DNA from 4 places in the Ensifer sp. NPDC090286 genome. Region 3 is predicted to be linked to each of the others. Evidence: predicted binding sites of a transcription regulator. Region 3 holds the regulator's gene; each other region holds the start of a gene.

Region 1 (7,640 bases), on a different contig from region 3:
AGCCGAAGACCAGCGATTGCCCGAGCACGTTGCCGAGCTCCGGCCGGATGAACTGCGGCAGCAGCGAGAGATAGAGCACCGCCACCTTGGGATTGAGCAGGCTCGTCAGGAAACCCATGACGAACAGCTTCTTCGGTCCGTCCTTGGGCAGGTTCTTGACCTGAAAGGGCGAGCGTCCGCCGGGCCTAACAGCCTGCCAGGCGAGATAGAAAAGGTAGGCCGCACCGGCGATGCGAAGCGCATCATAGGCGAAGGGCACGGCCAGGAGCAGCGCGGTGATCCCGAGTGCCGCCGAGACCATGTAGACGACGAAGCCGAGCGCCACCCCGCCGAGCGAGATCAAGCCGGCGCCAGGCCCCTGGCTGATCGAGCGCGAGATCAGATAGATCATGTTCGGCCCCGGCGTCAGCACCATGCCAAGGGCCAGGAGGGCAAAGCCGATTATATCCTTCAACTCGGGCATGGAGAGGCGCCTTTCGCTCGTTTTCAGCAAGCTCTACGCATTTCGCTGCAGCGGACAACGGCAGACTTGTCACCCGGTCAATTTCGTCAGCGGACGCCGCCGATCGCAGTTCGGTGATTTCCTTTTTCGGTCGCTTGCGGTAGATATCGGCATCTTCTTCGCAAGGACGTTCCATGACGCTCGCGGCCCTCATCGCCTATAGCGGCGCGCTCTTCATCGCCGCTGCCATCCCCGGCCCCGGCGTGACGGCGCTGGTTGCGCGCGCGCTCGGCTCCGGTTTCCGCGAAACCTTCTTCATGGGCCTCGGCATCGCGCTTGGCGACATGATCTATCTGACGGCCGTTATCCTCGGGCTCGCGCTGATCGCCCAGACCTTCACCACAGCCTTCCTGGTGGTGAAGTTTGCCGGAGTTCTCTATCTCGCTTACATCGCCTGGAAGCTCTGGAGCGCGGGGCTGCTGCCCGAGGACATCAAGGCAAAGCCGTCGACGAGTGCGGCCATGTCCTTCCTGTCCGGCCTGCTGATCACGCTCGGCAATCCGAAGACAATGCTGTTTTACGTGGCGCTCGTGCCGACGCTGATCGACATCAGGGCGATCGGCCCCGGCGATTACGGCCTGCTGCTGACCGCCACCTTCCTGGTGCTCCTAAGCGTGCTCGTGCCCTATATGCTGCTCGCCTCGCGTGCGCGTCAGTTGCTCAAGCAACCGAAGGCCCTGAAAGCTCTGAACCGGGTTGCCGCCAGCGTGCTTGCCGGGACGGCGGCTTATATCGCCGTTCGCGCCAACTGAAAAAACTTTTCCCGAACAACGACTTCGCCGGTGGTTTTTCCTTCGGCGGATCGCCGCGCGGTGTTTGTCGTTCTGGAATTGCGCGCCCATTGTTCCTATTCTCGTAGCACGACACTTCACGCCCAAGGGAGAAACCCATGTCCGACACACGCAAGCCCGGCCGCGGCCGCGTCTACTCCTCGATCACGGAAACGATCGGCGACACGCCCATCGTGCGGCTGGACAAGCTTGCCAAGGAAAAGGGCGTCAAGGCGAACCTGCTGGCCAAGCTCGAATTCTTCAACCCGATCGCCTCGGTCAAGGACCGTATCGGCGTGGCGATGATCGAGAGCCTGGAAGCGCAGGGCAAGATTACGCCCGGCCGCACGACGCTGGTGGAGCCGACCTCCGGCAACACCGGCATCGCGCTCGCCTTCGTCGCGGCCGCCAAAGGCTACAAGCTGATCCTGACGATGCCGGAGACCATGTCGGTCGAGCGGCGCAAGATGCTGGCGCTGCTCGGCGCCGAGCTGGTGCTGACCGAAGGCGCCAAGGGCATGAAGGGCGCGATCGCCAAGGCGCAGGAACTGGTCGAGACGCTGCCGGACGCCATCATTCCGCAGCAGTTCGAAAACCCGGCCAATCCGGAAATCCACCGCAAGACGACGGCCGAGGAAATCTGGAACGACACGGACGGCGCGGTCGACATCTTCGTCTCCGGCATCGGCACCGGTGGCACGATTACCGGCGCCGGCCAGGTGCTGAAGGCGCGCAAGCCCTCGATCAAGGTGATCGCCGTCGAGCCGGAAGAATCCCCGGTCCTGTCGGGTGGCGCCCCCGGCCCGCACAAGATCCAGGGCATCGGCGCAGGCTTTGCCCCGGCGATCCTCGACACCACGGTCTATGACGAGATCGTCACCGTCAACAGCGCGGAAGCGATCGAATTGGCACGCCTGGTCGCCAAGCTCGAAGGCGTGCCGGTCGGCATTTCCGCGGGCGCCGCACTCACCGCCGCGATCGAGATCGGCCAGCGCGAGGAAAACGCCGGCAAGACCATCGTCGTCATCATCCCGTCCTTTGCCGAACGCTACCTTTCGACGGTGCTGTTCGAGGGCCTGGGCGGCTGATCGGGCTGGCATCACTTACAATTGGAAAGGGCGCCACGGGCGCCCTTTTTGTTCGTCGTTGATGCGTGGTTCCGCTTCAGCCAGCCTGCTCCGTGAAGCCTGCAAGATTGGCAAGCGTCGAGCGCAGGCCGGCGTCGTGATCTTCCTTCGAAATGCCCTCCGGCACGTTTTCGCAGGTGACGCTGACGCGGGTGCCATCTGCAACCGGCTCCAGCGCCCAGGTGATCCGCATCGTCCCGGCAAAAGCCGGATCGTCGGATTGAAACTCCGTCTCCTGCACCACGCACCGATCCGGCTCCAACACGACGAAGCGACCGGAAACGATGTCGGCATCCTCCGAACTCTTACCCTGCGTCCTGTCGTCCGGCGCCTCGTAGATCAACTCCATGTGGAACGCGCCGCCGACGTGCGGCTCAAAGGCATGCACCTGCCCCTTCATGCCCTCGGTCGGCAACCAGACCGCCACGGCAACGGGATCAATGATCGCGGCATAGACCGCCGACGGCGACGCCTGGATCAGACATTCGGCGCGATCGGTTCTTCTGCCCGTTGGAGTATCCGTCATCCAGTTCACTCCTCGCCGGCCAAGCTGCTTCAAGAAAGCTTGGACGATCCGCTTCCAGCATCATGCGTGCCCGAGACGGCGAGAGCTGGGCATCCACAGTCTTGTCTGCCCTCGTCAGGCAGCCGCCTGCAGCCGCTCGCCGGCAATGCGATAGGAAATCGCCTCGGCGAGATGAATGCGGCCGACGGTTACTGCGCCATCGAGATCGGCGAGCGTGCGGGCGACCTTCAGCACACGGTGGTAGCCACGGGCGGAGAACTTCATCTTTTCGGCAGCGTCCCTGAGAAGCTGCAGCCCGGCCGCATCGGGTGCCGCAATCTTCTCGATCAGCGAGGTCGATGCGCGCGCATTGCTGGTCAGCTCCGCATGGCCGAGGGCGGCAAAGCGGTCGATCTGCATGGCGCGGGCGCGGGCGACGCGACGGGCGACGACCTCGCTGCTTTCGGCGGCCGCCGGCTTCAGGAGATCAGCGGCGCTGACGGCCGGCACGTCGATGCGGATATCGATGCGGTCCATCAGCGGGCCGGAGATGCGCGCCTGGTAGTCGGACATACAGCGCGGGCCGCGGGCGCAGCTACGGCCCGGCTCGCCGGCCATGCCGCAGCGGCAGGGGTTCATGGCGGCGACAAGCTGGATCGCGGCGGGATAGCTCACCCGGTGATTGGCGCGGGCGATGATGCATTCGGCCGTTTCGAGCGGCTGGCGCAGCGCATCGAGTACCTGCGGCGTGAATTCCGGAAACTCGTCGAGAAACAGCACGCCGTTATGGGCGAGCGACGCCTCGCCGGGCTTGGCGCGAAGGCCGCCACCAACCATCGCGGCCATGGTGGCGGAATGGTGCGGCGTGCGGAACGGCCGTCGGTCCGAAAGCTTGCCGCCCGGCAACTGCCCGGCGATCGAGTGGATCATCGACACTTCGAGCAATTCGGCCGGATTGAGCGGCGGCAGGATCGACGGCAGGCGGGCAGCAAGCATCGACTTGCCCGATCCGGGCGGGCCGACCATCAAGAGATTGTGGTTGCCGGCAGCAGCCACCTCGAGCGCCCGCTTGGCGCTCTCCTGTCCCTTGATGTCGGCGAGATCGGGCAGATTAGATGCGCCCGAGCGGATGGCGGCTTCAGGCCGAGAAAGCACCTGCGTGCCGCGGAAATGATTGGCGATCGCGATCAAGCTGCGCGGCGCAAGGATATCGATCTCGGCGCCGGCCCAGGCCGCCTCTGGTCCGCTTTCGGCCGGGCAGATCAGCCCCTTACCGAGCGCGTTGGCGCCGATCGCGGCGGGAAGCGCCCCGGCAACGGCGGCAATGGTGCCATCGAGATTGAGTTCGCCGATGACCACATAAGGCGCCAGCGCGTCGCCGGGGATGGCGCCGAGGGCTGCCATCAGCCCGAGTGCGATGGCGAGGTCGAAATGGCTGCCTTCCTTCGGCAGATCGGCGGGCGCGAGATTGACGGTGACCCGCTTGGCCGGCAGGGCGAGACCAGACGCATGCAACGCGGCCTGTACCCGCTCGCGGCTTTCGGCGACTGCCTTGTCCGGCAGGCCGACGATCTGCATGCCGACCTTGCCGGGCGCAACCATCACCTGCACGTCAACAGGCAACCCCTCGATACCCTGAAATGCCACCGTGCTGACGCGCGCGACCATGCTTGCCCCCTCGCCCAGGCAGCCCGGCTATCGGGCGCCGCAACCGCCCAGGGTTGCAGGCAGAAGCCTTGCACGGATCACGCACAAAAACAAGAACAATAACAGAACATCTGAAAGAGGTGGACGCACCGGCAAGGGCGTTCCAGCAAACGGCCGCGGGCGGAAGCCCGCGGCAGCGCCATCGACCCGAGATGGATCGTCGGCCGAGGTATTGATCAGGCGCGCTTGCGTTCGATCGCGTCCCAGAGAAGACTGGCGACATCGGCGCCGCCGAACTTCTTGACTTCGCGGATGCCGGTCGGCGAGGTCACGTTGATCTCGGTCATGTAGTCGCCGATAACGTCGATGCCGACGAAGAGGAAACCGCGCTCCTTGAGTGCCGGCGCGATGCGCGCGCAGATTTCCTTCTCGCGCGCCGTCAGTTCGGTTGGCTCCGGGCGGCCGCCGGCATGCATGTTGGAGCGGGCGTCATGGTCCGCCGGAACGCGGTTGATGGCGCCCACCGGCTCTCCATCGACGAGCAGGATGCGCTTGTCGCCCTTGCGCACGGCCGGCAGGTATTCCTGGGCGATGAAGGGCTCGCGGAACATCTGCCCGAACATTTCCAGGAGAGACGACATGTTGCGGTCGTCGCGGGTCGAGTGGAAGACCCCGGCGCCGCCGTTGCCGTAGAGTGGCTTCAGGATTATATCGCCCATTTCCTGGCGGAAGCTGGCGATTTCGGCGGGATCGCGGGTGATCAGCGTCTTCGGCATCAGGTCGGCGAATTCGGTGACGAAGATCTTCTCCGGCGAATTGCGCACCCAGGCGGGGTCGTTGACAACGAGCGTCTTCGGATGCAGGCGTTCCAGAAGATGCGTCGAGGTGATGTAGGCCATGTCGAAGGGCGGGTCCTGGCGGAGCAAGATGACGTCCATGGTCGAGAGATCGACGCGCTCGGCTTCGCCAAGCGTGAAGTGGTCACCCTTGACGTCGCGCAGCGTCATCGGCTGCACGCTCGCATAGACCTTGCCGTCGCGCAGCGACAGCTTTTCGGGCGTGTAGTGGAAAAGGCGATAGCCGCGCGACTGTGCCTCGAGGCTCATGGCGAAGGTGGAATCCCCCGCAATGTTGATGCCCGACACATGGTCCATCTGGACCCCGACATTGACGATTTTCGCCATCTACCCATCCCTCATGGATCACGGACAGCCGTGATCGATTTCAAACTACCGGAACGGAAGAGGACGGGAAAACCGCTGCCCCCTGCCGCACTGGTAAAGCCCTCGACATGTAGAATGCGGGCGGGCCTTAGGCAAGGAGAGCCGGGCCTATTCGAAGCCTTCGACGACGCAGGTGATGAGATCGTGGTCCGAAAGCGGCCGGCCGGTTTCGTCGAGCGACGGGATGATGCGGGTCTCGCCAATTTTCAGACCGCGCGACAGGAACCAGTCGAGCTTCATCGCCCGTTCCGGCCAGCGGGTGATGAGGCTCGGCCGTGTGGTCATGATGTCGAGCGAGCCGCCGTGGCGGGTAAAGCCGCGTGCGGCACTGATGGCAAAGAGGCCTTCGGCCTCGAAGTCGCCGCCGGCATGGTTGCCGGTGTTGAGGTCCCCGCCGATCAGCAGCGGCAGGCCCGGGAAAGTCTCGTCGAGGGCATCGATCAATTCCTTGACCTGGCGCTCGCGATAGACGGCGGTCGTTGCGCTTTCGAGATGGGTGGAGACGGCGACGAAGGGACCGGCCTCGGTCTCAATGACGGCGCCGATCGCCATACGTTCGCCAAGGCGCGGCTGCTCGCCATCGGTGAACCACAGGCGTTCACCCCAGAGGCGCAGCATGAAGGGTCGACTGAGCGGTACGGATGCCATCAACGCATTGCCATGGAAACCCTTGGCGTTGAAATCGTCCTCGCAGAATTCGCGCTCGGTGTCGGAGCCGAGGCCAAGCTCGATGAACTCGATGCCATAGGCGTATTGCATGCCGAGCATATCGGCGACTTCGGCGGTCGGATGACGCTGGCCGGTGCGGGCCATGCCGTTGTCCATTTCCGAAAGCAGGACGACCGGCGCGCCCGTTTCGGCCAGATGTGCAGCACTTTCCGGCGCAAACAGGCAGCGTTCCAGGTTCCAGGCAGAGACGGTGAACGGAAAGGCGAGCGACGTCTCGGAGGACGGCGCACCACCGACCTCGACGCTGTTCATCTCCGGCCGGGCAGCCATGGCGGCGTCATGGGCGGCGATGGTGCGAACGATCTCGGCAAAGCTGGCGCGGGTTTCAAGCGAGGGAACGGCAAGTTGCTCGACGGTTTCGAAAATCACGATGCGGTCTCCAGGCGAAGGGTCTGCGCCGGGGCTTCATTGGCAAACGACGTGCCGCGCTCCAGCCGCTTTCCGGTCTCGGGCGAGAAGAAGTGCAGGCGGTCGACCGCGATGGTCACCGCGAGATCGCCCGACAGCGGCGTTTCCGGAGACAGCGCGATGGTCAGCGCCTGGCCCTCGATGGTGCCATGCACGAGCCGCTGCGCGCCCAGTTCCTCGACATAGTCGACCTGAAACAGCATGGCGTCCTCGCCGACGCCCGCAAGCCGGAGATCCTCGGCGCGCAAGCCGACGGTGACGGCACCCTCCACCGGCGCGCGGCCGGCGAGGTCTATCCTGTAGAGACCGATCTGCAAGCTGCCGCCATCGATGTGCCCCTTGATCAGGTTCATAGCCGGCGAGCCAATGAAACTCGCGACGAAGGTCGAGGCCGGGCGGTGATAGACGTCGAGCGGCCGGCCGATCTGTTCGATGCGGCCGCCGTTCAGAACCACCAGCCGGTCGGCAAGCGTCATAGCTTCGAGCTGGTCATGGGTGACGTAGAGCGAGGTCGTGCCGAGGCGTTTCTGCAAGCGCTTGATCTCGCCGCGCATAGACACGCGCAGCTTGGCATCGAGGTTGGAGAGCGGCTCGTCGAAGAGGAAGGCCGCCGGTTTGCGCACGATGGCGCGGCCCATGGCGACGCGCTGGCGCTGGCCGCCCGAGAGCGCGCGGGGCTTGCGGGAGAGATAGGGCTCGATTTCCAGCATGCGCGCGGCTTCGGCGACG
Region 2 (7,640 bases), 370 kb from region 3:
GGATCGTCTTCCACGGAGCGATCACCGTCCTCTTCATTCTCTCCGAGTTCTGGATCAACGCGACGGCGCCGCCGCGCAAGCGCGGCTTCGTGCTCGGGATCTACGGCACATTCCTGTCGCTCGGGTTCCTGACCGGACCGCTTCTCTTCTCGATCCTCGGCAGCGAAGGCCTCCTGCCCTTCCTCGTCGGCGCCGGCGTCATCCTGTTGGCGTCCGTGCCGATCTTTCTTGCGCGCGACGAAAGCCCTGTCATCGACGAGAAGCCGGAGCGGCATTTCCTGCGCTATGTCTTCCTCGTGCCCACGGCAACGGCCGCCGTCTTCATCTTCGGCGCGGTCGAATCAGGCGGCCTTTCGCTGTTCCTCATCTTTGGAACACGGTCCGGTTTCAGCGAATCGCAGGCGGCGCTGCTGCTGACGGTCATGGGCGTCGGCAACTTCATCTTCCAGATCCCGGTCGGCATGCTTTCCGACAGGGTCAAAGACCGCCGCACACTGCTCTCGGCGATGACACTGATCGGCCTCATCGGCGCGCTGTTCCTGCCGCTCTTGGTCGAGAGCTGGTTCCTGATGGCAATCGTGCTGTTGTTCTGGGGCGGCTGCGTCTCCGGCCTCTACACGGTCGGCCTTAGCCACCTGGGCTCGCGGCTTCAGGGCGCGGATCTCGCGGCCGCCAACGCGGCCTTCGTGTTTTCCTATGCCGTCGGTACCGTCGCTGGACCGCAGGCGATCGGCGCGGCGATGGACGCCACCGGCAACAACGGTTTTGCCTGGGCGATCGCCGGCTTTTTCGGTCTCTATGTCGCGCTTTCGGTGGTCAGGATCGTTTTGAAACCAAAACGGTCTTGACTTTTCGGCCGCGATTTGTAGTTTCGCGCCAACCTTGCCCGTGGCCCGCAACCGGTTGTCCACGGCTTTCATTGTTACAAAGGCAGGACGACCATGGCAAAAGCCACCACCATCAAGATCAAGCTGCTTTCGACAGCCGACACGGGTTTCTTCTACGTCACGACCAAGAACAGCCGTACGATGACGGAAAAGATGACGAAGACCAAGTACGACCCGGTCGTCAAGAAGCACGTCGAATTCAAGGAAACCAAGATCAAGTAAGATCGCCGGTTTTCGGGAATTGAAGGGCGCCGACCGCAAGGTCTGGCGCCTTTTCCTTTTTGGGCCAGCGCCTTGGGCATCTCGTAAATTTGCCGAGCGCAACGCGTTCACGCCGGCCCCAGCAAACGGCTCGCCCTCCCCGGCTCTTGTCCCAGAATCAAAACGCCGCCCCGAAGGCGGGACGGCGTGTCGGAAAGGGGGTCGGCTGGCCTCTGACTGCGGCACGAGGATTCCGCGGACGCCAAAAGCCAACCGACCGACCCCACGACCCAGGAGATGCGGCGGACCTGAGCATCATGGGGTAACGAATATCGCAGAAGGCCGATGCCCCCTCTTTCATGAGCATCACCTGAAAATAAAAAAAAATCAACGAATTCTTAATGCGCGGAGCGGTGCCGCTCGGCGCATGGTTAATTCTGTATCAGACCTGGACAGGCACACTGCATGATCCCTGCTGCTACCCAAACTCCCCGGTAGCAAGAGGTGACGCGAGAATACAACTTTGAATGCAGGCCGCAAGAGGCGGCCCAAGAAATTCCTTGAAGGGCGCCGGGGCCCGAGACGCGTTGGCCGCGGCTCAGGCGGCGGCTGCCACCACCCGGTTACGGCCTTCGTGCTTGGCCTGATAGAGCGCCGTGTCGGCGCGCTTCAGCAGCGCTTCGGCCGTGTCGTTGCCGGGCCGGAGCGTCGCAATCCCCATGGATGCGGTGACCTTCAAGGGACCATCCGCCTGCGGGATCGCAAATGGCAGGCTTTCGATGATCGTTCGCAGACGTTCCGCGACACCGGCTGCCATTTCGGCGGAGGTGTCCGGCATCACCACGATGAACTCTTCCCCGCCGAACCGGCAGGCAAGATCGGCTCCCCGCACCGTCGTGCGGATGCGATTGGCGAATTCCCGCAGCACTTCGTCGCCGACATCATGACCATAGGTATCGTTGACCTGCTTGAAGCGGTCGATGTCAGTCATGCAGATGGACAGCGGCCGCCCGCGCGCGGCGGCACGATCCATCAGCAGCTTCAGGTGCGTGTCGAAATAGCGCCGGTTGTGCAGCCCGGTGAGGCCGTCGGTGACGGCAAGCTCGATGGTCTGCTGCACGCTAGACCGCAGCCTGTCATTGCAGTGCTTGCGCCGGATCTGGGTCATAGAGCGGGCGATCAGCTCGTTGGGATCGACCGGCCGCATCAGGTAATCCGTCACGCCGAGATCGAGCGCACGCACGACCAGTTCGTCGCTGCCCTGCTCGGCGATCAGCAGGATCGGGATGAAACGGGTACGCTCCAGCGAGCGCAACTGCGAGCAGAGCCGCAGCGGATCGTAGTCGTCGAAATTCGCATTGACGATGACGAGGTCGAAATTGTTCTCCGCCGCCTCGAACAGTGCGGCCTGCGGATCGGAGATGACCGAGACCTCGGCAATCGGCTTCAGCGCACGCTGCAGCCGCTCCTGCGATGAGCCGCGGCCATCGACGAGCAGGACGTTGCCGGGCTCGTCTGGCCGGTCCGCCCGGCCGATATCCTCAAGCCCGATCGTCTGCGCCGTCTGCGCCCGCAGACGCAGCTCGTCGCTGACGTTCTTCAGCCGCACCAGGCTCTTCACCCGCGACATCAGTTGCAGATCGTTGACGGGCTTCGTCAGAAAATCATCGGCCCCGGCCTTCAGGCCACGCACCCGGTCCGAAGGCTGGTCGAGCGCGGTGACCATGACCACCGGGATATGCGCCGTCTTCGGGTTGGCCTTCAGCCGCTCGCAGACTTCGAAACCATCGAGGCCGGGCATCATGATATCGAGCAGCACCAGATCGATGGGCGTCTTTTCGCAGAGCGCCAGGGCGGCATAACCGTCACTGGCCGTCAGCACGTCGAAGTACTCGGCAACCAGCCGGGCCTCGAGCAGCTTCACATTGGCCGGAACATCATCGACAACAAGAATACGCGCAGTCATATCAATTTTCCCGCCGCTCAGGCATCGCCCAGGTAGGTTTTGATCGTCTCAATGAACTTTGGTACCGAGATCGGCTTGGAGACATAGGCTTCGCAGCCGCCTTGGCGGATCCGTTCCTCGTCGCCCTTCATGGCAAAGGCGGTAACCGCGATGACCGGGATGACGTGCAGTTCGTCGTCTTCCTTCAGCCACTTCGTCACTTCCAGCCCGGAAACCTCCGGCAGCTGGATGTCCATCAGGATAAGATCGGGCCGATGCTTGCGCGCAAGCTCGAGCGCTTCCATGCCGTTGCGAGTCTGGATCGTCGCATAGCCGGAGGCCTCGATCAGGTCGCGGAAGAGCTTCATGTTCAGCTCGTTGTCCTCAACAATCATCACCTGTTTGGGCATGTCGATCCCTTGCTGTCCATCGTCACCTTGCAAGTCTCCTCAGGACAATTAACGTGCGGAGCCGACGACTCGACCCATTTCCTCAACGTCAGAGATAGGCCTATTTGGTTGAAAAATAGGTAACTCCGCACGTAAAAACCATACGGGGACAAACCATTGAAGAGCGCCGACGAAATTGCAGTAGACATTCTCGCCTGGCTTGCCGGCGAGCCGGAACTCCTGTCCCGTTTCCTGGCGCTGACCGGCACGGACCCGACGGCGCTGCGCAACGCTATCGCCGAACCCGGTTTCATGGGCGGGCTCGTCGCCTTTCTGATGGACCATGAGCCGACCCTGATGGCATTCTGTACAGCGACCGGTACGGCGCCCGAAGACGTTGTGCGCGCCCATACGGTCCTTTCCGGCCACGCAGGCTTCGAGGATTGAGGGTGGCAAACGCACCGACAGTTCGCAGCATCACGCTTGGCAACCGCCCGCTGATCGTCAGTGACATCGACGATGTCGTGCTTGAATTCATCAATCCGTTCAAAGCGTTCCTCGGGAGCTGCGGCCATGTGCTGCTGCCCCGGTCGTTCCGCCTGACCGGCAACATCATCACGCATGCCGACGAGCAGCCGGTGGCGGAGCCGGAGGTCAAAATCCTGCTCGACGCCTTCTACGGCTCGCAGGATCGTTGGCAGACGCCCGCCGCCAGCGCCGTCGAGACGCTCGCCGCATTGTCGGAGGAAGCCGATATCGTCTTTCTGACCGCGATGCCGCCGCAACACGCCGCGGTCCGCCGCGCGCTTCTCGATCAGCTCGGCCTTCCCTATCCGCTGCTTGCGTCCGAAGAGCCCAAGGGCCCGATCGTCCAAAAACTTCACGGCGGTCGAACCGTCCCGCTGGTCTTCATCGACGACATGCTTCGCAATTTGCGATCGGTGAAGGATCACGCGCCGTCCTGCCTGCCGATCAACCTGATGGCCGACTCGGAATTCAAGGCGCTCGCGCCGAAGCTCGACGCAGACATTCGTGCTGTCGCCGATTGGCCGGAGGCAGCCGCCGCCATTCGCGCGCATTTCCGCCGCTAGCCCGGACCGGCAGCCCGTCGGCGCAAATTCAGCTACGCCGGCGCTGCGCGAGACGCGCCCGACGATCCTTTTCAACGGCGACAATTGCATTGTGATTTCCAATCGCGCCTCCTTGAGACTCGCTAGAGTAGAGCTTAAGGTCGCAATGTTCAATATTTGTTCCCGATATGCCCGACAGCGCTGCTCACTCTCCAGGCTTCTGCCGCGACTGCCTCAAGGAACAGGCGGCGTCGGTGCGGCGCTGCCTAGCCTGCGGCAGCCCGCGCATTCTGCGGCATGCCGAGCTCTATGACCTGACGCTGGCGCACATCGATTGTGACGCCTTCTATGCCTCGATCGAGAAGCGCGACAACCCGGAGCTCGCCGACAAGCCTGTGATCATCGGTGGCGGCAAGCGCGGCGTGGTCTCTACCGCCTGCTACGTCGCCCGCATTCACGGCGTGCGCTCGGCGATGCCGATGTTCAAGGCGCTGGAAGCCTGTCCGCAGGCCATCGTCATCAAGCCCAATATGGAGAAATACGCCCGTGTCGGCCGCGAGGTGCGCACGCTGATGCAGGAGCTGACACCGCTGGTGCAGCCACTGTCGATCGACGAGGCCTTCCTCGAACTCAGCGGCACGGAGCGGCTGCATCACGATCCGCCGGCGCGCACGCTTGCGCGTCTTGCCCGCCGGATCGAGTTGGAGATCGGCATCACCGTCTCGGTCGGCCTCTCCTATTGCAAGTTCCTCGCCAAGGTGGCCTCCGACCTGCAAAAGCCGCGCGGCTTTTCCGTCATCGGCCAGGCCGAAGCGCTGGACTTCCTGCGGGAAAAACCGGTGACCCTGATCTGGGGCGTCGGCAAGGCCTTTGCCGCGACGCTGGAGCGTGACGGCGTGCGCACGATCGGGCAATTGCAGACCATGGAGGAAGGCGACCTCATGCGCCGCTACGGCACCATGGGGCAACGGCTCTTCCGCCTGTCGCGCGGGCTCGACGAAAGAGCGGTCGAAATCGACGGCGAAGCCAAGAGCGTATCCGCAGAGACGACGTTCAACGACGATATCGCGCGCTACGACGACCTTGTCACGCATCTGCGGCGCCTTAGCGAACAGGTGGCCCACCGGCTGCGAAAGTCCGAACTCGCCGGCCAGACGGTCGTTCTCAAGCTCAAAACCGCCGACTTCAAGATCCGCACCCGCAACAGGCGCCTGGACAGCCCTACCCGCCTGGCCGACCGCATCTTCCGCATCGGCCTGCAGCTTCTCGAGAAAGAGGCGGACGGAACGAAGTATCGGCTGATCGGCATCGGCGTCAGCGATCTCTCCGCCCCCGATCTCGCCGATCCGCCGGATCTTGTCGATCCCGCGGCCACCAGACGCGCTGCGGCCGAGGACGCGATGAACAGGCTGCGCGACAAGTTCGGCAAGGCGAGCGTTGAAACCGGCTACACGTTCGGCACCAGAAAACGCGATCCGTAGAGCCGCAGGCGCGCTCGAGCAGCCACGCCTCGCAGAGCGATCACGCAACCTTGATCGACCCCACACACGTCAGGATGAATTCCTTAAAGATTGGCGACTAGGCTTGTTCGCCAAGTCACGTGTTGGGTTGAGTGTATGGTATCGCGTTTCGCTCTCACCGCCAGCGTCGTCGCACTGCTCTTGTCGCCGGCCACCGGTTTTGCAGGCAGTCGCGGGCCGCTGCAGATCATCGTCTCGAAGGACCAGCAATCGCTCGTCGTCTATGACGGCGACGCTGTCATTGCGACGTCGCCGGTCTCGACCGGCAAGGCGGGTCACACAACGCCATCGGGAATCTTTTCGATCCTCGAAAAGCGGCGCCATCACAAGTCGAACATCTATTCGAACGCGCCGATGCCCTTCATGCAGCGGCTCACTTGGTCGGGCATTGCGCTGCACGGCTCCAACCATGTGCCGGACTATCCAGCCTCTCATGGCTGCGTGCGGTTGCCGAGCCAATTTGCCGCCTCGCTCTACAAGATGACCGAGCGCGGCGTGCACGTGCTGATCTCCGACCGGCAGATAACGCCCCTGGAGGTCAAGAGCGCCCTGCTCTTCCGCCCGGCTCCGATCGACCTCCAGCCACCGCTTTCCGACGTGCCACTGAGACCGGCGATCAGCCAGGCCGGCGACACGCCGGTGGAAGTGGCAATGCGGGAGCCGCCCGGCGGCGCCCATTCGGCGCGATCCACCGAGGAGCCGATCCGGATCCTGATCACCCGCAGCGACGCACGCGACACCATGCGCGAGGTTCAGTCGTCCCTCGATTTCCTCGGCTACGCACCCGGTGCGATCGACGGCCATGCCGGGCCGGCGACGATTGCGGCCCTGCGCGCCTTCCAGGCAAGCGAGGGCCTCGACGGCGACGGCAAGCTGACGCCGGAACTGACCGACAGGCTTCTGCGCAAGGCCGGCCGTACGCCGCCGCAGAACGGCAAGATCCTCGTGCGGCAAGGCTTCAAGCCGCTCTTTGAGGCAGGGCTTACGATCGACAAGCCGGAAGAGGCACTCGGAACCCATTTCCTCCAGTTCCGCCACAATGAGGAGCAAGGTGCCGAAGGCAAATGGTTCGGCGTCTCGCTTGAGAACCACCTGCCCGCCTCGACGAAGAAGCGCCTCGGCATCTCCATGGAGGCCGATCCCTTCGCCTATAATGGCATCCAGCGCACGCTCGCGCGCATGACGATCTCCGACGATGTGCGCAAGCGCGTGGAAGCGTTGCTCGCCGAAGGCTCATCGCTGTCGATCGCCGATATGGAAAGCGGACTGGAGACCGGTCAGGGCACCGATTTCATCACGATCACCCGGACACGTCCCGGCGACTGATCCGCCCCAGACCGGCAGACGACACCCGAGCAGCGTCCGGCCGCCGGTCGCGAGGTTCCAAACCTGGTCAGACGCCGCTCCGCTGAGATCGAGCGGGTGCGCCCTATCGGATTACACCAGTTCGACGTCGATGACGCCCGGCGCCGAGCGCAGTGCTGCAGCGATCTCCGGTGAAATCCGGAACTTCTCGCTCAGCTCCACTTCGATCTCGCGCTGGCCATTGTCCTTGATGACGACGAAGGAGACGAGACCATCGCCCCTGGTGTTGAGGTGCGAAGCGATCGATTTCAACGGGCCGGAAT
Region 3 (7,640 bases):
CTGCGGAGGTCGAGGGTTCGACTCCCTTCGGCTCCACCAAAGCAAACAGAATCGTGCCCATTGCCGAAGCATTGAAGAACCGCGGCTGATTTGTAATCAGCAGATCGCAAGTTCGAGTTTCTCTGGGGACACCACTCGTCCCGGCCACCGCCCGGCCTTCGCGCAACAACGCCCGCTCACGCGCCCCCTGTTTTCAGAGGCTGAACGGATCCCGTGCCGAGCGTTTTTCGCTCGGTGCATTGAACGGATCCGCCTTCTTCTCCCTGGACTTGCGGCCTTCGTCGGCGATGATCTCGTCGACTGCCTTCTGGCACTTCATCAGCTCTTCGGCCGCGGGGCCAGTGCCGCGCAGGCTGAGATTGGCGATGACGCGATCTTCGAACGCGATGGCCAGGCCCCGCTTGCGCACGAAGCCCGTCAGGAACTCGGCGTCGGTGACGTTCACGAACAGAAACTTTCCGCTCGCATCGCCAGCGGCGGTCGCCGAAGCGCTCCAGGGCTCGGTCTTGTCGAAGCGAAACGTCAGGTCGTATTCCTTGCCGACCTCAAGCGACCGCCAGTCGTCGCTGGCAAAGCTCATGTAGAGCGGCGACTCGGAGCCCTTGGGATAGAACCCGAGGCGCAGGGTGACGCCGCCGTCGAATTCCGACGAGATGAAGCAGGAGCCCTCCATCGAGGTGTCGGATGCAACGGTCCAACCGTCGACGTCCTTCCACTTGATGATTTCGGACTCCTCAGCCGCGGCCGATCCCGCGGCGATCAGACAGCTTACCAATCCGACCAGCAATCTACGCATGCAAAACCCCCGTTTGCCCGCATTTTGATAGGTCCCCGCGCCGCTGTCGAGGGTACCGAGCCCGATACCAGCAACATTTTAGGAATATTCACCTCTCTGCGGCAAGCGGACGCGCCCATCACATGGCGAAAGGATCCTTCGACGACTTGGTCTGGCCGCCACCGGCAAAGGGATCGTTGTTCGGGGCAGTGCCACCGGCGCCGGCAAAGGGATCGTTCGCTGCCCCCTGCCCGCCATTCGGGATCAAGGCGCTCACCGCCTCCTGACATTTGAACATCTCGCTCACCGCCTTCATCGAATCGCGCAGGCTGAGGCTCGCGACGACGCGTCCCTCGAAGGCCAGCGCCAAGGTGTTCTTGCGAACGAATTCGGTAAAGAAGTCGGTGTTGGAAAAGTTGACGACGAGGGCCTTGGCGCCGGTAAGATCGACGCCGAATGCAACGGCCGGCCACTGGCGACCACGGTCGAGCTGCAGGGCGACGTCATATTCCCGCTGCGGCTCGATGGATTTCCAGTCGGCATTGCCGATCGAAAGAAACGCCAGGTTCGCCGACCCACGCGGATAAAAGCCGATACGAAGGATCGCGCCTGCATCATAGCTCGTCGCGGCGTAACACGAGCCTCCCAGGGAAGGATCGGAACCCACCGTCCAGGCGTTGATCCGTTTCCAGATGTTCGAACGCCCTTCTTCAGCAGACGCCGCTCCGGCCGTGAGCAACAGACCGAGCACCACCAACGACAATCTACGCATGCAATTACCCCACTTTCCACGCAAAGTTATCCTTTTTTGACCTCCTGTCGAGACGGTGATGCCCCTTCCTCGCAGGGATTTTTGCGCATCCCGCACCCCCGGCCCTAAAGCCGGTACAGCCGTCGCGTTCTTCGCGGGTCGCAAGAGGAACGCTCAAGATGAACTCGAGGTGGAGCGGCTGGCGCAAATCAGACACAGCCTGTAGGCAAAGAGCTGTTGAACACGGCAGAGTGATCGCCATGCTTGCTGGACTTCGGAACGAAAGCACGGTTCACATCGTTTACCACCCCATCTTGCCCCCTTCATCAAGTGGACGTTCCCCGTGCTTGCCGCCCTGCTTCTCGCTTCGATAGTCGCATCGCCCAATATGCCTGACGTCAAGCTCAGCGCCGCGACAGTGGATGAACTCCAGACCGATTTCGAACGGGCCGTGCCGTGCCATCAGATCGATGGACGCAACGTGTGGAAGGGTGCGCTGGCGTTCTACATCCAGTCCTTCGTTTATGACGGCGACACGCCCGTCGCGACCGACGCCGCCGACGCGGTGCTGCCGGAAGACAACAGCGCAGAGACGGTGAAGGAGTTCGAGGACGCCTGCTCGACCTCGCAAGCGACCTAAATCTCTCCTCATAGAGCCCCGCGATTCGCTCGAATCAGCTGCGCAGACTGGCGTCATCCGGCGCGATTTTGGCACGCAACCGTCGCCGATAAGCGCCCTGCTCCCGCAAAAGTGACCGATCGGCACCCCCAGAAGCGGCCAATTGCCTGAATTCACGGAATTTTAGGCACTTGCGGAACACATATGGAACAGATAGTGTCTGTTCTTGATTTGTTTCACGCCTCTGGAGCGACGTGCCATGCTGACCCGCAAGCAACAGGAATTGCTTCTGTTCATTCACGAACGCATGAAGGAGTCGGGCGTACCGCCGTCATTCGATGAAATGAAGGATGCGCTCGACCTGGCGTCGAAGTCCGGCATCCACCGTTTGATCACCGCGCTCGAAGAACGCGGCTTCATTCGCCGGCTGCCGAACCGGGCGCGCGCGCTCGAAGTCATCAAGCTTCCGGAAGCCTACGCCGCCGGCCAGCAGCAGCCGCGCAGGGGCTTCTCGCCGAGCGTGATCGAAGGCAGCCTTGGAAAGCCGCCGGCGGCCGCTCCTGCCGCGCCGAAGCCGGCGCCGGTTGCCGAAAGCACGTCCGTTTCCGTCCCGGTGATGGGGCGCATCGCTGCCGGCGTTCCGATCTCGGCGATCCAGAACAACACCCATGACATCACCGTTCCGCTCGACATGATCGGCAGCGGTGAACATTACGCCCTTGAAGTGAAGGGCGATTCGATGATCGAGGCCGGCATCTTCGACGGCGACACCGTGATCATCCGCAACGGCAACTCGGCCAATCCCGGCGACATCATCGTGGCGCTCGTGGACGACGAGGAAGCGACGCTGAAGCGCTTCCGCCGCAAGGGCGCGTCGATTGCGCTCGAAGCCGCCAACCCCGCCTACGAGACGCGCATCTTCGGACCGGATCGCGTGAAGATCCAGGGCAAGCTCGTCGGGCTGATTCGCCGCTACCATTGAGCTGCAGGCAGAACACCGAATTAAAAAAAAGAGCCTCGCCAAGGCAATTGGCGAGGCTCTTTCCATTTCGGGTGACCTGAAATCCAGATCGTCTATTCGTGGATCGTATATTCGCCGAGTTCGCAGAGATCCTGCGTGTCCTCGGTCGTATCGAGGGCCGAGCCCTCTTCGAATTCGAATCGCATGTCGTATTTGCAGACGTCCCGCCCGTCGGCAATGGTGATTTCCATGCTCTCGCCAGGGTTCAGGACCTGCCGACCGAAAACATCGTCTTCCCACTCATTGACGCCGACCGGCGACGTATAAAAGTTCGTCAGGACCACGCTGGTGTTGTTCTTCAGCTGGAAAACCAGGTCGTCCGCGTGCGCCTCAATAGCGGTCGTCGCAAAACACGCCAACGCCGTCAGGATCAGTCTCTTTTTCATTGATGCCATTGCCTCCGTTCTTAATGTTGACGGACGCTACCGATGCGGCTGATCTCAGCGGAGTCATCGTTCCCCCTCTACCGATTTCACCGAAGCGATAAGATCCGACGGAGGCATAGGAGACGTGGCTTGCGCGGACGTGGGGTCGCGCGCACATCCTCCAACTCGCTGAAAGACAAGAGAAGCTCCCCAGTCGCGAAGGCATTGACGAGATACCAGTTTCCTGGCCATCGCGAAAATACGCGTCGAACTCTCATCCTGTGGAAAGCAGCCATTCGCTGATTCCACTTTGTATTTTTCAGAAAATGCCTCTTGCGGATTTTCTGCAATCATTCTAAATCCGCGCCAACGCTTGGTTATCCAAGCAGTGAGGCCTCGTGGCGGAGTGGTGACGCAGAGGACTGCAAATCCTTGTACCCCGGTTCAATTCCGGGCGAGGCCTCCAAAATCTTCACCTCATTCAAAGTGTAGACACGACGCCTTCAACACGAACGCGTCGATTTCTGCCGTTTGCTATCTTAGCACCAGGGCGTCGGGCGTCCGTCCCACGGGCGCACCAGCCCCTCGGAAACAAGCACGCGTCCAAGAGATTGATCGCCGCGGGTAACCAGGCGCAGTTTTTCGCCGGCCTTGGCGCCTGATCGCCCGCCTGCCGAAACCAGCTTGAAGTCGCCCGCGTTCAGCAACTCGCGCAGGCGCTGCTTGGCGTAGAAGCCACGCGAACGCTCCTTGTCGCAGCTTGCCTGGCGGATTCGCGGCGCATCGACGTCGGCGACACGAATCGTCTCGCCATGAAAGACGAAAGTGGCGCCATCGATCACGCAGTTGTCGTTGCGAATGCCGCAGAAATAAAACTGGTCGGTACGGATGGACGCCGTCTTCACCTCTTCATTCGGTCGCACGACAGGGGTGGGTGGCGTGACGCCGACATTCACCGACGGTACCGGTGCGGCCAGAGCGACCTTCGTGACCGGGTCGGGCTTCGGATTCGGCTTGTGCCTGTCCGCCTGATGCGCGACGCGCTCCTGCGCTTCAGGAACGGCACGCGGAGGCTTCGGCTTCGTCTCCGTTCGCGACGCAAAGGCCACGACATCGGAAACCACGGGCCAGTGCCGCAACTCGGCGCGATGGTCATAGGCCATGACGCCGCCAAGGGTGAGCGCTGCGGCCAGATACCACGGCGCCATGCCGCCCTGCTTGCTGCTGCTTCTGCCCGAACTGCGGCGTCGACGTTTCGTAGTGGCTTTGGCCATCGGTCCCCATCCTGATTCGAGACCGCATTATGCGTTTGATGGGTTGCCGAAAAGTTTTCGAGGGTACCCCAACAGAGGGGAAGACTGCGACGAACCGGTCATTCGCCCTGCGCATCACGGCCGTTCTTGAAATATTCGGGAATCGAACCGCGACCGCCCGAAGATTGGAAACGGCCCTGCCCGCAACAAGAGGACCGGCAATCGCCGTGCGGGTCAGGAGCCTTTCGAAGAATTGGTCTTCCCGCGCCAGCGCGCCCACCAGACGGCCAGGCGACGACGACGGCGGCGAACCGAGGGAATGTCGTGGGAAAGCACGATCAGGCCCAGCGGTATCATCCAGAAGCCCAGCACGGGCAGGAAACCGAGAAAACCGCAGAACACCAGCAGCGAACCCAGCAGGATGCGCAAGAGCGGAGAGTCGGGCAGCGCGATGCGCCATTTGCCCAGCACGATCTGTCGTGTCTGCGGATCAATGCCGAAATGCATCTGCTTCCTGTTTTTATTCATCATTCCCTATCCGGCGTGTTTTCCCACAATTGGGGACTTCTCCACAGCCTGACAACGGAACTTGTCATTTTTTTTGAAAAAAGCGCTTGGCAAATCAGAAAAGCATGCGTATTAGCAGCCTCACTTCTGAAGCGCACAGCACAACAGCGGCGCGGATGATCCCTGGTAGCTCAGCGGTAGAGCATTCGACTGTTAATCGACAGGTCGCCGGTTCGAATCCGGCCCGGGGAGCCACTTTCTAAAAGAGCCATTTGCAGCGATGCGAATGGCTCTTTTTCATTTTGCACCTATGTTCCCTAGGTGATCAATCCCCAAACTCCCGATGGTTCTCCATGACAAAGGCCGCGGCGCCACCCATCATCGTCTGGTTCCGCAAGGATCTTCGCCTGGCCGACAATCGCGCCCTTTCGGCCGCTGCCGGCGAAGCCGCCGTCATTCCCCTCTATATTCGCGAACCCGCTGACAGCGGCAACGGTCCGCTCGGCGCGGCTCAGGAGTGGTGGCTGCACCATTCGCTTGAAGCTTTGGGCGCAAGTCTTGCCGAGCGCGCTTCAAGCCTCGTTCTTCGATCAGGCACGCCGCTGGACGTGATCGTCGAGATCGCGCGCGCAAGCGGCGCGGAGCGCATCTACTGGAACCGCCGCTACGACCCGAGCGGCATCGCCACGGATACCGCGCTTAAGAAGGCGCTGGCCGAACGGGGCATCACCGCCGAGAGCTTTGCAGGGCAGTTGCTGCACGAGCCCATGCGGCTGCTGACGACGACGGGCGGCCCCTACCGCGTGTTCACGCCGTTCTGGCGCGCACTCGAGTTGAAAAACGAGCCGGCACCGCCGATCGACCGGCCGCACCATATTGCAGCACCGGAAACCTGGCCGCGATCGGAGCACCTCGACGACTGGTCGCTGTTGCCGACAAAGCCGGACTGGGCAGCAACATTCAGCGAGGTCTGGACGCCGGGCGAAGACGGTGCGGCCACCCGCCTCGAAGAATTCATCGACGAAAAGCTCGACGCCTACAAACGTCGCCGCGACTTTCCCGACGCGGATGGCACATCCCTGCTCTCGCCCCATCTGGCGTTTGGCGAAGTCTCGCCGGCGCAGGCCTGGCATGCGGCAGCGGGACCCCAGGCCGACAGCGGCGAAGGGGCTGCCACTTTCCGCAAGGAACTCGCCTGGCGCGAATTCTCTTACCATCTGCTGTTTCACTATCCTGAGCTTCCCCGCCGCAATCTCGACCGTCGATTCGACCGCTTCCACTGGCTGAACGACGACGACGAATTCACCACCTGGACCAAGGGGCTCACCGGATACCCGATCGTCGATGCCGGCATGCGCCAGCTGTGGCGTCACGGCTATATGCACAATCGCGTCCGCATGATCGTCGCCTCCTTCCTCATCAAGGACCTGCTCGTCGACTGGCGAAAGGGAGAAGCGTGGTTCCGTGACACGCTGGTCGATGCGGATCCGGCCAACAATGGCGCAAGCTGGCAATGGGTCGCCGGGTCGGGCGCGGACGCCGCACCGTTCTTCCGGATCTTCAACCCGCTGCTCCAGGGCGAAAAATTCGACCCCGACGGTCTCTATGTGAAACGCTTCGTGCCGGAGCTGGAACGCCTCCACCCGCGCTATGTCCATCGCCCTTTCGCAGCGCCCGCCACAGCCCTTGCCGAAGCCGGCATCGAACTTGGCACGACCTACCCCAAACCGATGGTCGACCATGCCGTTGCGCGAGATCGGGCACTGGCGGCTTTCCGGCAGATCACAAGCGCGCCGGGAGATTCCGAAGGCCCATAGAGCCTCCGGTAGAATTCCTCAGTTGGCGTCTCGCCCGATTGCGGCTAGGCTCACCTTACGGATGCAACAGCTGAGGGGGTGGTGTATGCGTAACCTGGAAGCCGATTTTGCTGCATTTGCCGATGCCGTAGAGCTATCTTCCGACAACCTGGCGACGGTCGTGCGGGATTTTCCGCTCAAGGCGCGCATGGTGCTTGGCGCCCTGGTGCACCTTCAGGTGGGAACGCTGATGCTCGCCACGCCAGATGGCCGCCGGCTGGTGATCAAAGGCGCCAGGGCCGGCCCCAGCGCCATCCTCAATCTCAACAACTGGAACCTGCCCCAGCGCGCCATTTCAGGCGGCACCATCGGGGCCGCGGAAAGCTACATCGACGGCGACTGGGACAGTCCCGATGTCGGCGCCTTTCTCGAACTCTTCCTCGTCAACGCCGAAATCGGCAATAATTTCCCGAACCGCGCGCGCGGGCTTCTGCGCCTCTTCGACAAGTTCCTGCACTGGCGCAATGCCAATACCCGCTCCGGTGCCCGCCGC
Region 4 (7,640 bases), on a different contig from region 3:
CGGTAGATGTGCTGGATCACCTCTTCCCGCTTCTCGTGCTCGAAATCGACGTCGATATCCGGCGGCTCGTCCCGTTCGGTCGAGAGGAAGCGATCGAAAAGCAGGGTGGTCGAAAGCGGATCGACTTCGGTGATCCGCAGGCAATAGCAGACGGTGGAATTGGCCGCCGAGCCGCGACCCTGGCACAGGATATGAGCACTGCGCGCAAACTGCATGATATTGCGCACCGTCAGGAAGTAGGGCTCGTAACGCTTGCTGGCGATCAGTTCGAGCTCGTACTCGATCTGCGTCGACACCTTCTTGGGGATCTCACCGGGATACCGCTCGCGTGCGCCTTCCATGGTCAACCGCCGCAGGGTCTGCGTCGGCGTCTCGCCCGGAATGCTCTCATCCGGATATTGATATTCGAGATCCGACAGCGAGAACTTCAGGCGTCCAAAGAAATGCCCGGTATTGGCAATCGCTTCCGGATAGTCGCGAAAAATGCGCGCCATTTCGGCGGGCGTCTTCAAATGCCGCTCGGCATTAGCGTGCAGCCGATAGCCTGCCGAGGCGATCGTCACATGCTCGCGGATGGCGGTGACGACATCGGCAAGCGGCCGTCGATCGGCGGCATGGAACAGCGGACTGTTGGTGGCGACGAGCTTGACGGAGGCATGGCGGGCAATGGTCGCGAGCCCGGCAAAGGCAAGCTGGTCGAAGCCGTCATAACGCGGCACCAGCGCCAGATAGAGCCGGTCGTCGAAATGCGGTTTCAGCCGCTTGAGGAAATCGGCAAGCAGGGTTGCCTCCGGCGCACCGATGACAGGACCCGGCAGCACCGCAAACAGCAGATCCTCGCCCCATTCGATGAGATCGGCCTCGTAGAGCGTACAGGTGCCCTTCTTGGCCCGCAGGTTTCCGGCACTCAGCATCCGGCAGAGATTGCCCCAGCCGCGGCGGTTTAGGGGATAGGCGAGCACGTCGGGCAGGTCTTCGGCAAAGGAGAGCCGCGCACCGGGCTGAAAGGCTGATTTTTCCACCTTGGCCTGCGCATGGGCGCGCACCACGCCGGCGACCGTGTTGCGATCGGCAATGCCGAGGCCGCCAATACCGAGGCGGCTCGCCGCAACCACCATCTCGCCCGGATGGGAGGCACCTTCGAGGAAGGAGAAATTCGACCAGGCGCCGATCTCGAAATAGGGGGCAACGTCGCTCATGCGAAGACTCCATGCATGAACCAGCGCGGCGGAGCGCTCGCGCCATAATGACCCTCGCGAAACAGCCAGAACCGCCGGCCGCTATCGTCCTCCACTCGGAAGTAATCGCGCTCCAGCGCCGGCTCGCCGTCGAGCCACCATTCGCCGGCGATCCGCTCCGGCCCCTCGGCGCGCGCGATACGGTGCAGCGTGCGCCGCCAGCGAAAGCTTCTCGGCGGCCCCTCCGGCACCTCGGCAACCGCCTCCACCGGCTCGGGACTTGGAAAGAGCCGCTGCGGCCGGGCGGCGGCGGCAAGCAGGGGCGCCGGAATGTTGCCAGCCGATTCCTCAACCTTGCCGATCAGCGCCAGGTCCGTGAGCGGCCGGAAGCTTGCCGCCCGCTCCGGCACGTGGCTTTCCGAGAGCGCCGGCACCATGAGGCTTTCTGCGCCGAACCGCGCCATGACCCGATCGGCGAAGGCGGCAAGCGGACGCACGCGATCCGGCGTGCCGGAGAAATCCTCCTGCATCACCTCGTATTTTTCGCTCTTCGGCACCGAAAGCCGGAGGATTTCAAAGCCGAAGCCGGCATCGAGATCGTCGTGTACCGCCTGCAGGCGCTCGCGGAAAAGACCGGCGACGCGCCGCGGATCGTTGAGCGGCGAGGAGGTACCGGCGGCGATGCGGAAGACCGCACCGTCGACACGAAAGAGCAGAAGCTCGAACAGGCGTCCGCCCTCGCCGCGCTTCTCCAGCTCCGGTTTCAGCCGCAGTGCCAGTTCTTCCGTCAGGCCCAAAATATCGTCTTCACCCTGGACCGGCTCGCCGAGCCGCCGCTCTGCCGAAAGGGCAGCGACCGGCAACCGTGGCGACAGCGGCTCGTCCTCGCGCCCGAGCGCCTGGTCGAGACGCAGAAGCAGGGTTGCGCCGAACCGGCGAGCAAGCGGCGCACGCGGCGCCTCGATGAGGTCGCCGATCTGCTTGAGCCCGACCCGGCCCAGCGTTTCGATCGTTTCCCGCGGCAGCCGGAGTGCTGCCATCGGCAACGGCGCCAGCGCCCGCGCCGCCTCGTCCTCGGCAAGGATAGCGTCGGAGCCGAAACGCGCCACCGCCCAGGAGAGCCCGGCGGACGAGGAGATCGCCGCCCGGGCCTCGACGCCCAGATGGAAAAGGCGAGCGAGCAGATCGTCGAGCAGCGCCTTTTCCCCGCCGAGAAGATGGGCGCAGCCGGTGATGTCGAGAAAGAGGCCGCTGTCGCCATCGAGCGCGACGAGCGGGGTGTAGCGGCTGCACCAGTCCGCCAGCCCTGCAAGCAGAGCCCGGTCGGCGGCGGGATCGGCCGGCAGCACGTCGATCTCGGGACACATGGCCCGCGCTTCGGCGACACCCTGGCCGATATGAAACCCACGCCTTTCAGCAAAACCATCGAGCGCAACGAGACGCATTGCGCTCTTCACCTTGTCGGCGAAGACGACGGGCGGGTGTTCAGGACGCCCGCGGGAAAGCCACGAGTTCCCCCAGCGCTTGCGCGCGACCCGATCGGCCGGAAGATGCGGAAAGGCGAGCGACAGAATGCGCTGGTTGTGGATCTGCCGCAGCAGCGGCTGGTAGGGGCTCGACGGGGTAAAGGCGGCGGTCATGGGGGTTCCACTCCAGGAAGAAGCCGAGCGGCGCAGGAGCCCTGCTCTTCTCGGCAATGACGTGAAAGACGGGATGGCCGATGCTGCCGCGAAGCATCGATCCATCCGGTAGCGGTCGCTCGCGCGCCGGCGCCGGCTCGACGAGAAAGCGAAAGAATGCGCTGCTCGCCTCCTCGTGTCCGGACTGGCGCAGAAGCAGAAGGGGGACGTGGCCGGCGCGCGAGCGCACATGCAGGCGCCGGCTCTCGCTGAGTGCCAGGGCAGCCGAGTTGCCGCGAATTTCGAGAATGACGGCGCAGAAGCTCGGCACGGAAAGTGCGGCCTCGGCGATCCAGAGCGCATCCTTTATCGTGCGCGGCAGGCTGAAGACGAGGCCGCGGACATCGAGGCCAAAGGCCTTCAGACCCAGCCCATAAGGCATGCCCGCCTCGTTGGAAGCCATCGACTGGCTGATCCAGAGAACGGGAGCCGCCGGCTCTCCCTTCTCAAGCCGCGCCCGTTGGCAGAGCACGCCGAGTGCTGCGGCAAAACCGGCGGCCGCACCCGCATCGCGCGTCTCTGCATTGCGGATTTCCGTCATGCCTTCGAGCGGCAGGCCGCCTTCGAGAAGATCGTCCAGATCGGGAACGCCAAGCGCCAGCGCCTTGCGGCCAGGCTCGTCTTCTTCCCGTTGACGGAAGCCGCCGGGATCGGCCGCCTTGGCGGCTCGCACGACGCCCGGAAGCCGACGGTTTTCGATCCTGGCTATGGTTTCTCGGAGCGAAAGTACCGTCTCCCGCTGCACGGCTGTGTCGGCCATGACGGTCAACTCCCATCAGTATGTTCATGTTATGTTCTATTAGATTCCAGAGCTTCCTAAATGAGTCAACAGCCAATTCTAAGAATTTATTCCTGTCCCTGTGGTCAAGGAATTCAACACTCGAAAAACAAAGGCAAAATCGCTATATGGAGGGCAACAAGGAGTGCCTATGGCCCGCATTGACCAGACCGATGATTGGCGGGAACGCCACGCACCGACGCTTACCACTTTCGAGCAACTTGCGCTGGAGGCCTATGGCCACCTGCCGCAGGAATTCCGCCAGCTGACGACCGACCTTGTCATCGAGGTCGCCGACTTCCCGAGCGACGACGTTTTCGAGGACATGGCGCTGGAAACGCCTTTCGACCTGCTCGGCCTCTTCGAAGGCAGTGGCATCAGCGAACGCTTCACCATGGAAACCGGCCAGTTTCCGAACCGCATCACCCTCTATCGCCGCCCGATCATCGACTACTGGGCGGAGAACGAGGAGACGCTCGGCGACATCATCACCCACGTGCTGATCCACGAGATCGGCCACCATTTCGGCCTCTCCGACGACGACATGGAACGGATCGAGGCCAGCGTCGAGCACGTCGGCGGCTGACGCTTCATTTGCCGATCATCGCGCGGTGAGGGCTGCCCCATCCGCCTGCCGGCACCTTATCCCCGCAGGCGGGGCGACGGAAACGCGCGGCACCCGCTCGCCTGCATACCCAATTCCAGAAACGGGCTTCACGTGCCGACTATTCGCGATGACCAAGCGTCCGTCGCGTCCCCTCTCCCTGCCCGCGGGGAGAGGGTTACTCCTCGGGTGAAACCCGAGGAGAGGGCTAAACTGCCTACTGTTCCGACAGCTTGATATCCGGGGTGTAATCCTTGCCCTCGACCTCCTTGACCACCGCCTGACCGCACTGCATGTGCTGCGTATCGGCATTGAAGGCATACGTGGGCGAGCCGTGCAGGCTCCAGCCCTGGTTCAGCGCCGCCGTCACCTTGTGGCAGAAGGTGGCGTCGTCGGGACCGGTCAGGAAGCGGTAGAGTTTCAAGATCTTGTCTTTCGTTGTTCGATGAGGTCCGCCTTGGCGGCAAGCGTTACGGCCTGGTAGAGGTGCAGCCGCTCGACCATGCGTCCGTTGAGATTGATGACGCCCTTGCCGGCATTTTCCGAGAGCGCAAAGGCGGCGATGATCGCGCGGGCCTCGTCGACGGCGATCTGCTCGACGCCGAAGCGCTCGTTCGCCGGGTCGATCTGCGCCGGATGGATCAGCATCTTGCCGTCATAGCCCATGTCGCGGCCCTGCCGGCATTCTTCGTCAAAGGTGGCAGCGTCGCGAAAATCGTTGAACACGGCATCGATGACATCGAGCCCGCCACCACGCGCGGCAAGCAGGATCTGCATCAGCCAGGGGATGAGATAGGGCCGGCCCGGACGATCCGGAACGCCGGTCTCCTTGCGCAGGTCGTTGAGGCCGACGACGAAACAATCGAGCCTGCCGCTGAAGGTGCGGCCGGCCTCGGCGATAAGAGGCGCGTTGATCACTCCGCGCGGCGTCTCGATCATCGCCCAGAGGCGCAACGTCTCCGGCGCATCGTTCTCGTCGAGCCAGTCGGCCGCCGCCTGGATATCCGCTGGGCTTTCGACCTTCGGCAACAGGACGGCGTCGGGATTGGCCACAAGCGCAGCAGCAAGATCGCCCTGGCCATAGTCCGAGCCGATCGCATTGATGCGGATGACGATCTCGCAATCCGGCCGGCTTGTCGTCAGATACTGCACCAGCGCCGCACGCGCTTCCACCTTGCGCTCGGGCGCTACCGCATCCTCGAGATCGAAGATCGCAGCATCCGTCGCAAGTTCCGCGACCTTGGCAAGCGCGCGGGCATTGTCGGCCGGCACGCAAAGCACCGAGCGGCGCAGGCGTACCGGGTGATGTTCGCTCGATTTGTTCATGCTTCAGTTGTGCCCGCCTTTGCCGCGTTCCGCAAGACGAGGCGAACCGCCGCACCCCTTTCGAGGGCCTGCCTCTTGCAAGTCCGAAGGCGAACCCCCACATCGCCATCAGAAAGGTGACGATTATGCAAAGCATTCGCTCTGTTCTCTTTACGGCCGCAGCCCTGACCATCACGTTCGCGGCCTTTGTGCTTACCGCCTCGCTGGCGCTGGCCCTTGCCGGCATCGCCGCCGTCGTCGTGGTCGGCAGCGCCATTGCCACCCGGCTGAACTTCAGGCCAGCCCGCGCCACCGTGCGCCCGGCTGCCGCAGGCCCCGCCCAGGGCCAGCGCGAGATGCGCATCTGGAACGACGGTCGCGGCACGATCATCGACCTCTAATTCCCGGCGGTCGGAAGCGATCCCCAGCGATCTTGGTACCCTGCAATCGGGCCGATCAACGATCGGCTCGAGTCCTGTCGGCGTCCCTTGAAAACTGTCATCCAGCCGGCTGCGATTTTTTTTCGACCCCATGTCGGATCGACCATTCCATGTCCGTCCTTGAAGCAGGCCAGCACGGTCCTGGCTCTTTAAACAGGATGGAGAACGATATGGATACCCAGACGCAGCAGCCGGCACCGGTCCTCAACGGCCTTCTGCCCTATCTTCAGGTCGATGGCGCCGCCAAGGCCTCCGAATTCTACCAGCGCGCCTTTGGCGGCAAGGAAGTGGGCCGGCATCCGCTCGACGAGCAGGGCCGGACGATGCACATCCACCTCTATGTCAACGGTAGCTCGCTGATGCTCGCCGACGCCTATCCGGAATACGGCCATCCCTTGGAAAAGCCGCAAGCCTTCACCCTGACGCTCACCGTCGACGACATCGATGCCTGGTGGGACCGTGCGGTTGCCGCCGGTGCCGAAGTGGTGATGCCGATCGAGGTGATGTTCTGGGGCGACCGCTACGGCCAGCTCCGCGATCCCTTCGGCGTTCTCTGGGCCATGAACAGCCCGGTCAAGGCAGGCTAAGTCCCTGCAGACAATCGAAATCCGGACGAAGCTCTCGCCGGGCGGGCATTTTCACCCACCCGGCGAAGCCTATTTGAACAGATTTTCCTTCATTTCGGCGCAAAACTCATCTAAACGCTAGCGCAACATTCTTCTGAAATCGAAGGCCTGAAGTTATGGAAAAATTCGTCAAGCTCACCGGTGTCGCCGCCCCCCTCCCCGTCGTCAACATCGACACGGACATGATCATTCCGAAGGATTACCTGAAGACGATCAAGCGCACCGGCCTTGGCAAGGGCCTCTTCGCCGAAGCCCGCTACAACGAAGACGGCTCGGTCAACCCGGATTTCGTGCTCAACAAGCCGGCCTACCAGAACGCCAGCATCCTGGTTGCCGGCGACAATTTCGGCTGCGGCTCCTCTCGCGAGCATGCTCCGTGGGCGCTGCTCGACTTCGGCATCCGCTGCGTGATCTCCACGTCCTTTGCCGACATCTTCTACAACAACTGTTTCAAGAACGGCATTCTGCCGATCGTCGTCAGCCAGGCTGACCTCGACAAGCTGATGGACGACGCCTCGCGCGGCTCCAACGCCATCCTCTCGATCGACCTGGAATCCCAGGAAATCACCGGCCCGGACGGCGGCTCGGTCAAGTTCGAGGTCGATGCCTTCAAGCGTCACTGCCTGCTGAACGGCCTCGACGACATCGGCCTGACGCTGGAAAAGGCAACCGCCATCGACAGCTTCGAAAAGACGGTGGGCGCTTCGCGTCCCTGGGCTTAAAGCGAGAAGCATGGCGCGCAAGCTCATCTCCTCGGGTTCGCCCTTCGAAAAGACGGCAGGCTATTCGCGTGCCGTCGCGATGGGCGACTGGTGCTTCGTCTCCGGCACGACCGGCTATGACTACGCCACCATGACCATGCCCGAGACGGTGGAGGAGCAGGCGCGCAATTGCCTGAAGACGATCGAGGGCGCGCTGAAGGAAGCGGGCTTCTCGATGAAGGATGTGGTGCGCAACCACTACTACGTCACCGATGCCAGCTTCGCCGACCGGGTGTTCCCGATCTTCGGCGAAGTCTTCGGCGAGATCC

Evidence for each region. Region 3 encodes LexA, which represses DNA repair genes until DNA is damaged. Its sites were predicted from a motif close to TGTTCNNNNTGTGTTCNG; they were not measured.
Region 1: ACIQUG_RS19180 (YifB family Mg chelatase-like AAA ATPase) is a predicted target of LexA. The motif match lies at 4,664-4,681, and genes of this name have one in related genera.
Region 2: ACIQUG_RS01240 (DNA polymerase IV) is a predicted target of LexA. The motif match lies at 4,660-4,677, and genes of this name have one in related genera.
Region 4: ACIQUG_RS29745 (ImuA family protein) is a predicted target of LexA. The motif match lies at 3,639-3,656, and genes of this name have one in related genera.

What each region holds. Positions count from the first base shown of each region.
Region 1 is NZ_JBIVYF010000003.1:827,406-835,045, forward strand. Features, by position in the region: gene ACIQUG_RS19160 (LysE family translocator) at 1-463, opposite strand, end outside; gene ACIQUG_RS19165 (LysE family translocator) at 637-1,254, shown strand; gene cysK (cysteine synthase A) at 1,392-2,360, shown strand; gene ACIQUG_RS19175 (SRPBCC domain-containing protein) at 2,437-2,925, opposite strand; gene ACIQUG_RS19180 (YifB family Mg chelatase-like AAA ATPase) at 3,040-4,572, opposite strand; gene gshB (glutathione synthase) at 4,788-5,735, opposite strand; gene ACIQUG_RS19190 (endonuclease/exonuclease/phosphatase family protein) at 5,883-6,872, opposite strand; gene ACIQUG_RS19195 (sn-glycerol-3-phosphate import ATP-binding protein UgpC) at 6,869-7,640, opposite strand, start outside.
Region 2 is NZ_JBIVYF010000001.1:257,908-265,547, reverse strand. Features, by position in the region: gene ACIQUG_RS01270 (MFS transporter) at 1-848, shown strand, start outside; gene rpmG (50S ribosomal protein L33) at 942-1,109, shown strand; gene ACIQUG_RS01260 (PleD family two-component system response regulator) at 1,687-3,054, opposite strand; gene ACIQUG_RS01255 (response regulator) at 3,072-3,443, opposite strand; gene ACIQUG_RS01250 (DUF3572 domain-containing protein) at 3,600-3,869, shown strand; gene ACIQUG_RS01245 (hypothetical protein) at 3,872-4,513, shown strand; gene ACIQUG_RS01240 (DNA polymerase IV) at 4,681-5,973, shown strand; gene ACIQUG_RS01235 (L,D-transpeptidase family protein) at 6,109-7,338, shown strand; gene dnaE (DNA polymerase III subunit alpha) at 7,450-7,640, opposite strand, start outside.
Region 3 is NZ_JBIVYF010000001.1:629,813-637,452, reverse strand. Features, by position in the region: tRNA gene ACIQUG_RS03185 (tRNA-Ala) at 1-39, shown strand, start outside; gene ACIQUG_RS03180 (hypothetical protein) at 194-796, opposite strand; gene ACIQUG_RS03175 (hypothetical protein) at 915-1,547, opposite strand; gene ACIQUG_RS03170 (hypothetical protein) at 1,870-2,166, shown strand; gene lexA (transcriptional repressor LexA) at 2,405-3,127, shown strand; gene ACIQUG_RS03160 (hypothetical protein) at 3,220-3,561, opposite strand; tRNA gene ACIQUG_RS03155 (tRNA-Cys) at 3,924-3,997, shown strand; gene ACIQUG_RS03150 (thermonuclease family protein) at 4,071-4,805, opposite strand; gene ACIQUG_RS03145 (hypothetical protein) at 5,019-5,312, opposite strand; tRNA gene ACIQUG_RS03140 (tRNA-Asn) at 5,472-5,546, shown strand; gene ACIQUG_RS03135 (cryptochrome/photolyase family protein) at 5,645-7,108, shown strand; gene ACIQUG_RS03130 (class I SAM-dependent methyltransferase) at 7,194-7,640, shown strand, end outside.
Region 4 is NZ_JBIVYF010000007.1:169,449-177,088, forward strand. Features, by position in the region: gene ACIQUG_RS29735 (error-prone DNA polymerase) at 1-1,199, opposite strand, end outside; gene ACIQUG_RS29740 (DNA polymerase Y family protein) at 1,196-2,779, opposite strand; gene ACIQUG_RS29745 (ImuA family protein) at 2,664-3,617, opposite strand; gene ACIQUG_RS29750 (metallopeptidase family protein) at 3,787-4,221, shown strand; gene ACIQUG_RS29755 (DUF1737 domain-containing protein) at 4,457-4,663, opposite strand; gene ACIQUG_RS29760 (HpcH/HpaI aldolase/citrate lyase family protein) at 4,660-5,565, opposite strand; gene ACIQUG_RS29765 (hypothetical protein) at 5,691-5,945, shown strand; gene ACIQUG_RS29770 (VOC family protein) at 6,155-6,571, shown strand; gene leuD (3-isopropylmalate dehydratase small subunit) at 6,727-7,332, shown strand; gene ACIQUG_RS29780 (RidA family protein) at 7,343-7,640, shown strand, end outside.